4 regions of the Acidovorax radicis genome follow, and region 3 is predicted to be linked to each of the others. Evidence: predicted binding sites of a transcription regulator. Region 3 holds the regulator's gene; each other region holds the start of a gene.
The links. The regulator FNR, encoded in region 3, switches genes on or off when oxygen is low (the NO sensors DNR and NnrR bind a similar motif). The targets are predictions, from matches to a motif close to TTGATNNNNATCAA.

Region 1: the regulator FNR is predicted to act here: its motif matches at 949-962, upstream of ubiU (ubiquinone anaerobic biosynthesis protein UbiU).
Region 2: the regulator FNR is predicted to act here: its motif matches at 1,205-1,218, upstream of KI609_RS14345 (type IV pili methyl-accepting chemotaxis transducer N-terminal domain-containing protein).
Region 4: the regulator FNR is predicted to act here: its motif matches at 941-954, upstream of KI609_RS01645 (hemerythrin domain-containing protein).

The regions. Positions count from the first base shown of each region.
Region 1 is NZ_CP075184.1:4,962,275-4,964,474, reverse strand. Features, by position in the region: gene KI609_RS22725 (MFS transporter) at 1-776, opposite strand, end outside; gene ubiU (ubiquinone anaerobic biosynthesis protein UbiU) at 1,041-2,093, shown strand.
Region 2 is NZ_CP075184.1:3,144,517-3,146,716, forward strand. Features, by position in the region: gene KI609_RS14345 (type IV pili methyl-accepting chemotaxis transducer N-terminal domain-containing protein) at 308-1,150, opposite strand; gene moaA (GTP 3',8-cyclase MoaA) at 1,340-2,200, shown strand, end outside.
Region 3 is NZ_CP075184.1:3,284,866-3,287,065, reverse strand. Features, by position in the region: gene KI609_RS15015 (FixH family protein) at 1-230, shown strand, start outside; gene KI609_RS15010 (hypothetical protein) at 291-584, shown strand; gene fnr (fumarate/nitrate reduction transcriptional regulator Fnr) at 656-1,378, opposite strand; gene hemN (oxygen-independent coproporphyrinogen III oxidase) at 1,568-2,200, shown strand, end outside.
Region 4 is NZ_CP075184.1:374,628-376,827, forward strand. Features, by position in the region: gene KI609_RS01635 (CsbD family protein) at 1-33, shown strand, start outside; gene KI609_RS01640 (hypothetical protein) at 193-774, shown strand; gene KI609_RS01645 (hemerythrin domain-containing protein) at 1,015-1,521, shown strand; gene KI609_RS01650 (GGDEF domain-containing protein) at 1,729-2,200, shown strand, end outside.

The sequences.
Region 1 (2,200 bases), 1.7 Mb from region 3:
GCGAACATGCCGATCACATGCCACTCCAGCACCAGGGCCGAGGCATCGAAATCAAAGCCACACACCTGCATGGCCAGCGGCGTGGCGGCCATCAGCAGGTTCATCACGCCATAGCCCAGCGCGGCGCCCACAATGGCCACGATGAACGCGGGCTGGCGCATCAGCACCGTCAGGGGGCGCCCGTGCTCGCGCTGCCCTGCAGCGTTGAGCACCACAGGCTGCGCCTCGAACCGGATGGCCGACATGCACAGCATGGACAACAGCGCCACGCCGATCAGCGCGATGTAGGCGCCCGCAAACGGCACCGGGAACAAGGTGCGTGTGGCGCTGGCCAGGTTGGGGCCCGCCACGGCGCCCAGCAGGCCACCGGCCAGCACCAGCGACACGGCCTTCTCACGGTAGTCCGGTGCGGCCAGCTCGGCCGCGGCAAAGCGGTACAGGCCACCGTTGGCGCTGTAGTAGCCCGCCACCAGCGTAGCGGTGCACAGCAGCCAGAAGTGGGCGCTGAACGCCGCCCAGGCACACAGCGCGGCCGATGCCACCGCCACGGCCAGTCCGATCTGGAACGACACCTTGCGCCCCCAGCGCATCTGCGTGCGCGCCACCAGCGGCGTGGACAGCGCACCGCCCACCACATAGCCCATCACGGGCAGCGCGGCCATCCAGCCAAAGGGCGCCAGCTGCAGCCCCACCAGGCCGTTGATGGCGATGAAGACAACGTTGTTGGTGAGGAAAAGGCCTTGGCACAGGGCCAGCAGCCACAGGTTCTTGTTCACGGCAGGACGGTGTGTGGGGCGGGCAAGCGGGAGGGCGAGGGAGGAAGAACGGGTTGGCGGCGTAGAGGCAAGTCAATGCCACGCGGCAGTGAGGCGTGGTGTGGTGTGGTGTGCCGGGGAGTTTGGGGCACATCAAAGCCCGACTGCTTTGCTCTGGCATTGTGCACTGCCGTTGATGAAGATCAGCGGATGCGCACGGTGATTTCAGTATGGTGGCAACCAGTGCTTTGGCTCCCCGCCGGGGCCAGCGTTTGAATGTGTGTGATGGAACCCCTGACAACCAAGGAGGCCGCGCCGCCCGTGGCCGCAGCCCCTGCCCTCGAACTCGTCTGCCCCGCCGGCAGCCTGCCCGCGCTGAAGGCGGCGGTGGACAACGGCGCCAATTGTGTCTATCTCGGCCTGCGCGATGCCACCAATGCGCGCAACTTTGCGGGCCTCAACTTCGACGAGGCGGCCATTGCCAGTGGCATCCGGCATGCGCACGAGCGTGGCTGCAAGGTCTTCATGGCGCTCAACACCTACCCGCAGGCCGCCAACCCCGGACCCTGGCGCAGCGCGCTGGACAAGGCGGTGGACCTGGGGGTGGACGCGGTCATCCTGGCCGACCCCGGTCTCATGCACTACGCGGCGCAGCGCCATCCGCAGCTGCGTCTGCACCTGTCGGTGCAAGGCTCGGCCACCAACTACGAGGCCATCAACTTTTACCGCGAGCAGTTCGGCATCGTGCGCGCCGTGTTGCCGCGCGTGCTGTCGATGGAGCAGGTGCGCCAGGTCATCGACCGCACGCCGGTCGAGATCGAGGTCTTCGGTTTTGGCAGTCTGTGTGTGATGGTCGAGGGGCGCTGCGCGCTGTCGTCGTACGTGACGGGCGAGTCGCCCAACACCCATGGCGTGTGTTCACCCGCCAAGGCGGTGCGCTGGCAGGAGACCGCCGACGGCCTGGAGTCGCGCCTGAACGGCATCCTCATCGACCGCTATGCGCCCGGCGAAAACGCGGGCTACCCCACGCTGTGCAAAGGCCGCTTTGACGTGGGGGATGACAAGAACTATTACGCCATCGAAGAGCCCACCAGCCTCAACACCCTGGAGCTGCTGCCCCAGCTGGTCAAGATCGGCGTGCGCGCCATCAAGATCGAGGGGCGCCAGCGCAGCCCGGCCTATGTGGCGCAGGTCACCAAGGTCTGGCGCGAGGCCATCGACCAGTGCCTGGCCAACCCCCACCGCTATGCCCCCAAGACCACCTGGATGGCCAGCCTCGACCAAGTGGCGGAGGGCCAGCAGCACACGCTAGGCGCCTACCACCGCCCCTGGAAATGATGAGCGACTCACAAACCTCTTCTGGCGTCGTTGCCGCGTCTTGTCGTACTGGCCGTACTGCCTGCGACGCAGCGCCTAGCCAGAACCGCTTCGCTGAGGTCTGTGAG
Region 2 (2,200 bases), 140 kb from region 3:
GCGCCAAACGGCCGCTGCTAAGAACGTGTTCTTAAATATTCCAGCCCCAGGATTTCGAACCGTTCAGCCGGAGCACCTTGATGCTGTGCCGCTTTTTGACGAGGTGCAGCGAAACAGCTGCAGAACATACGCAGGCAGGAGTAAGAAAACACGGCACCACGGCACATGCGCGCTTGCACACCCCCACCCCGCGAACGGATTTCCCCCATGCCAGACCGGGTGATCCCGCTGGTCCATGAGTGCCTGGCCTTGCAGGCAGCCCCGTACCCTTTTTTTGGCGCTCCCAGCCTCTCCGTTTCTCAACTTCTCAGCCCAACACCTCGCGCAGGGCCGCGTCATACAAGCCCGTGAGCTTGTCCATCACATCCAGCAGGCGTTCGCTGGTGGTCGCCACCGCGCCCAGGCCTGCGGCATCGGCCGGGCGGCGCAACGCGGCGTCAAAAAACAGCCATTGCGAGTCGGCCAGTTCGAGTTCGTTGCGAATGGCGGGGGTAGAGACCGGGGCAGCTTTCAGTGTGAGCAGCGCCTGGCGAAAATCTGCGGCGTCAGAAGCGAGCTGCGCCTGCACCAGCTTGGACTCCACCTTGGCCGCGCTCAGAAAGTAGTTTTTGGCCAACCGCTGCGAGAGCATGCGCTGGCGGCCCGCCAGGCCCACCAGGCGTGCGCTGGGTACCTGTGCCATCTTCTCGATGTTGTCGGTCACGGCCTGGGCGATGAGCAGCGTACGGTCCGCCTGATCGGACGCGGCCACCACCATCGCCGTGCGCGTGGCCGGGGCCGTCGTGAGCTGGTTAATCAGCGCAAACTGCTTTTGCACCTCGTCCAGCTGGCGCCCCACCTCGGCGGGCCACTGGCCCGACTGCAGTCCCTTGGCCAGCTCCGCCGAGCCCGACAAGGCCCGCTTGCGGGCCTGGCCCATCACATCCACGGCGGCCGCAGGCAACACCTGCAGGTATTGCTGACAATAGGCTTTTGCCATGCGCTGCGACAAGGCACGAAACCAGCCGGCATAGTTGATGGCCCCGGACAGGCTGATCTGTGCCTGCGCAGCCCCGGACCAGGTGGGCAACAGAACGCCCGCCGCCATCCACTGCACCACCACCCGGCGTTGGCATGGCATGACAGCGGCTGAAAATTCACGAACAGACATGGGAAACCTTCTGAAATCGGATGGTGCATTGTTGCGACGCAGCATTTCGCCGTCTTGCTCCACGTCAAAGGGTTGCTACGGGGTGGCGCTCCGTGCTTCAAACCATCGCCTTGATGCAAATTGACTGCGATCAACTTTCCACACAGGGTCTTGTCCCTAAGCCATGGGCCCATGCGGCAAAATCGCACCATGGCTGAACGTGTGATTCCTCTGGTGGACGAACGCATCGCCGCTTTGGCGGCGCGAGTCCCCACGCATATGCTGGCGCCATCGGGCCAGTTGATCGACACGTTGGGGCGTCCCTTGCGCGACCTGCGCATCAGCGTGACGGACCGCTGCAACTTCCGCTGCAACTACTGCATGCCCAAGGAAGTGTTCGACAAGGACTACCCCTACCTGCCGCATGGCGCCCTGCTGAGCTTTGAAGAGATTACGCGGCTGGCGCGGCTGTTTCTGGCGCACGGCGTGCGCAAGATCCGCCTGACCGGTGGCGAGCCCCTGCTGCGCAAGAACCTCGAAGACCTGGTGGCGCAACTGGCTCAATTGCGCACGGTGGACGGCGTGGCACCCGACCTCACGCTCACCACCAACGGATCCTTGCTCGCGCGCAAGGCCAAGGCCTTGAAGGACGCAGGCCTGAACCGCGTGACCGTGAGCCTGGACGGCCTGGACGATGCAGTCTTTCGCCGCATGAACGATGTGGACTTTCCGGTGGCCGACGTGCTGGCGGGCATCGAGGCCGCTCATGCGGCAGGCCTGTCGCACATCAAGGTCAACATGGTGGTCAAGCGCGGCACCAACGACCACGAAATTTTGCCCATGGCGCGGCACTTTCGCGGCACGGGCACCACGCTGCGCTTCATCGAATACATGGACGTGGGCGCCACCAACGGCTGGCGCATGGACGAAGTGCTGCCCTCGGCCGAACTGATTGAACGCCTGCGCGCCGAGCTGCCGCTGGTGCAGCTCAGCCCGAGCAGCCCCGGCGAAACCGCCGAGCGCTGGGGCTACGCCAACGCCCAGGGTCAACACGACCCCGCGCTGGGCGAG
Region 3 (2,200 bases):
GGAAGTTTGGTCACGTATGGCTCGTGATTGCCGGCCCTGCCATTGTGGTCGTGGCGGGTTTCGTCACTCTGTGGCTCGCTATCGCGCGGCCCGATCCGGTCGTGGCGGAGGATTACTATCAACAGGGCATCGAAATCAACAAGACGCTGAAAGCCCCTGAGAAAAGTCTCGCACCTGCCATGAAAGGGCGTAACCATGCCGCGACCCCGGTGCAAGATCAACCCCGCTGAACACAAAACACCGGTCATGCCCCCATGCGGCAGGCCCTATGAAAAAGAGACGGGATGTATATGTGGACGCAACGCTTGATGTGGATTGCATGGCCAGCATTTCTCATGGCAGGGGTGCTGGAGATGCTCGTTTTTGCATTGGTGGATCCGCAGGATCTGCACTGGTTTGGGCAGCCCTTAGCGCTTTCTAGGGAAGGGGTCTATACCCTGGCCTTTTTTATATTCTGGATCATCACAATGGCCAGTGGCGCATTGACGACGCTGCTGTCATTGTCCCCGTTCGAGCTGAACCGCTGTCCTGTGCCTAACGGTGAGCGGCCAGACGACTGTCGCAAGACAAATGCATGTTCCTGATGCACTATTGAAAATACCAGTCATGGGCTGGAGCCCAGCCTACCGGCAGGAATCTCGCTACCCAGACTGGGTCAATGGCATGCCTGTTGGCTATTGACGATGCGTTTGAGCGCCTCGGTATCCAGTATGCGGACGTGCCGCTGTTTGACCTCCACAACGCCTTCTTCCACAAATTTGGAGAACGTCCGGCTGACGGTTTCGAGTTTGAGCCCGAGATAGCTTCCAATTTCTTCACGTGTCATGCGGAGCACGAGTTCAGACTGCGAAAAACCGCGAGCGTGCAGGCGTTGAACCAAATTCAGAAGAAACGCAGCAAGACGTTCTTCCGCACGCATGCTGCCAAGCAGGAGCATCACGCCGTGCTCGCGCACGATTTCGCGGCTCATGATCTTGTGCACATGGTGCTGCAGGGCCGTGACCTCTCGGGACAATTCTTCGATGCGGTCAAAGGGCATTACACAGACCTCGGCGTCTTCGAGTGCAACGGCATCGCAGGTGTGGTGATCATTGACGATGCCGTCGAGACCGATGATCTCGCCAGCCATCTGAAAACCGGTAACTTGGTCGCGGCCATCTTCAGTGGCGACACAGGTCTTGAAGAAACCCGTTCGGATGGCATACAGCGAAGTGAATGTTTCGCCATTGCGAAACAGCGTGCCGCCCCGTTTTATCTTGCGGCGAACAGCAACCACTTCGTCGATGCGCTGGAGCTGCTCTTCATTCAAGCCAACGGGCATGCACAGTTCCCGCAGATTGCAGTTGGAACAGGCGACTTTGATGGTGAGCGGGTTCATAAGCACGTGAACTGGTTGGGGTGTCAAGCGCTATACGAGCGCCGCACGAGATGGCATGGTCTCAACCGCAATGGTACGGGTGACGTGCATCAAATTGTCGCTGTTTGGCACATGCGATCAATTGATGCAGGTCAAGGACGGGCAGCTAAGGGTACGGCACAGTTTGGATGTACGCAAGGATATCTTCTCATGACCGCTGTTTCGCCTGATCTTCTGCGCCGTTTCGACGTGCCAGGGCCCCGCTATACCTCTTATCCGACCGCCGACCGTTTTGTTGAGGCCTTTGGGCAAGATGAATACGTCCTTGCCCTCGAACAACGGCGGTCCGGGACGATGGCGAAAGCGTTGCCTTTGTCCCTGTATGTGCATATTCCGTTCTGCGAGTCGCTGTGTTACTACTGCGCATGCAACAAGATCATCACCAAGCACCATGATCGCGCCGATGTTTATCTGCGATATCTGAGCCGTGAGATTGATCTGCACACTGCACATTGTGGTGGCGGGCAGGTGGTAAGCCAGTTGCACTTGGGTGGTGGCACGCCAACATTCCTGTCCGACGCGGGCCTGCGCGAACTCATGGCCATGCTCAAGCGCAGTTTTGCCTTTGCACCGGGTGGCGAATACTCCATTGAAGTTGATCCGCGCACTGTCAACGCCGAGCGCTTGGCGCTACTGCACGAGCTGGGTTTTAACCGGCTGAGTTTCGGTGTGCAGGATTTTGATGCCGAGGTGCAAAAGGCGGTGCATCGCATACAACCGGCAGAGCAGGTGTTTTCTTTGGTGGAATCAGCGCGTTCGCTGGGCTTCGACTCGGTGAATGTG
Region 4 (2,200 bases), 2.1 Mb from region 3:
GCCCGCCACCCCGACTTCCGCTTTAACGACTGACCGGCGGCCGACCGCGACCGTTTGCGGGGCTTTCGCCCCGCACCGCAACGCTGCGGCCCTGGGTCATCCCTTTGGAGCCCGTCGCACCGCTGCCTGGGCGGCCCGGTCACCCGGTTCGAAGCACCACCCCCTACCCATTCAATCCCCGAGGAGAAAACCATGAAATTCACACGCACCCTGATCGCATCTGTCGCCGCCGCCCTGATGGCCACTTCTGCTTTTGCCATGACCAAGGAAGAGCACAAGGCTGAAAAGGACCGCATCTCGGCGACCTACAAGGCCGACAAGAAGAGCTGCGATGCCATGAAAGACAACGCCAAGGACATTTGCGTGAAGGAAGCCAAGGGCAAGGAAGACATCGCCAAGGCCGAGCTCGAAGCGCAGTACAAACCGAGCGCCAAGGCCACCCACAAGGTCGCTGACGCCCGTGCAGATGCCGCCTATGAAGTGGCCAAGGAAAAATGCGACGACATGAAGGGCAACGAGAAGGACGTCTGCGTCAAAGACGCCAAGGCAGCCCACGTGAAGGCCAAGGAAGACGCCAAGGTGGCTGCAGTGCAAGCCAAGCCCGCCGATAGCATGGCCGAAAAGAAGGCCGACGTTGCCGAAGCCAAGAAGGACGCCAACGCCGAGAAGAACGAAGCCAACTACAAGGCGGCCAAGGAACGTTGCGACGCCATGTCGGGTGATGCCAAGTCCAAGTGTGTGGACGACATGAAGCGCATGTACAACAAGAGCTGATCGTGCGGGCAGGCCTTGCCGCCTGCTGAGGATTGACAATGCAAATGCTGATGCCCCGCTCCCGAGCGGGGCATTGTTGCGTCTGGCCTGGGACTGGTTCGCAGGTTTTAGCGCCTGGTGGCCATCCCCTGCGAGATCGTCAACAGGCCCCTGGAGCGGCGGCGGGCTGATCTGAGTCAATGTGGCCTGGCCGCAGCGCTTCTAAGCTGCGCGTTTTTCTCAACATACAGGGGGATTTCCATGGCCCAACTCGAATGGTCGGATGCGCTGAACCTTGATCTGCCCTTGATGGACAACACCCACCGCGAGTTCGTCGACCTGCTGGCGGAGGTGGCGCATGCCGATGACCCCCAATTGCTGTCGCGTTGGCGTGTGCTGGTGGATCACACCGCCGAGCATTTTGGGCAGGAAGATGCGTGGATGTTGTCCACCCGCTTTGCGTCGGGCAACTGCCACAGCATGCAGCACAAAGTGGTGCTGCAGGTGATGCGTGAAGGCATCGCGCTGGCCGAAAGCGGCGATCTCCAACCGATACGCGTGATGGCGAGCGAGCTGGCGCTGTGGTTCCCTCAGCATGCGCAGAGCATGGACGCGGCCTTGGCGCTGCACCTGCGCCGCGTGGGTTTTGATCCCGCCACGGGTGTCGTGCACGCACCGCAGGCGCTGCCGGGCGATCTGATCCAGGGCTGCGGCGGCGCGACCTGCTCCGAGCACTCTGAGCAGCCGCAGGAAGAGGCCGCAGCCTGATCTGACCCGCAATACCCTGCAGGGCGGGGTCGTGTCCTGTGGCGTGCGGCGTTCCCCGTTGTCCGTTCGGAGGGCTGCCGTTGAGCGGCGTCTTGGGTGGCCGCCAGCGGCCCACCGCACGCATGCTTTCACCCATGCGCTGGCCGCGCTTGTGTGGCATGCTGCCAAGTCTCAAGGCAAGTGTTGGCGGCATGGCCGCTCTGCTCCATGGCCAATAGATCTTCTCCCGATGCCCCGTGCGATGACACGGCACGTCTGCAGGCCCTTCAGCGCTACGGCATTCTCGACACGCCGATGGAGCCCGCGTATGACGAGCTGGCCGACATCGCCGGCCATGTGTGCGAAGCACCCGTGGCCCTGATCAGCTTGCTGGACAGCGACCGCCAGTGGTTCAAGGCCGCGCGCGGATTGGCGGTGCGGGAAACACCGCTGAACCAGTCCGTCTGCCAGTACGCAATCCGGCAGCCCGGCGTTTTCATCGTGCCCGATATGGCAAAAGATGCGCGTTTTGCGCACTTCGGCATCGTGACCCAGGAGAACCCGTTGCGCTTTTACGCCGGGGCGCCCTTGATCACGCCCGATGGCTATGCGCTGGGCACGCTCTGTGTGCTGGACCACCGGCCGCGCGAGCTGTCCCCACGGGTGCAAGAGCTGTTGTGCGCGCTGGCACGCCAGGTGA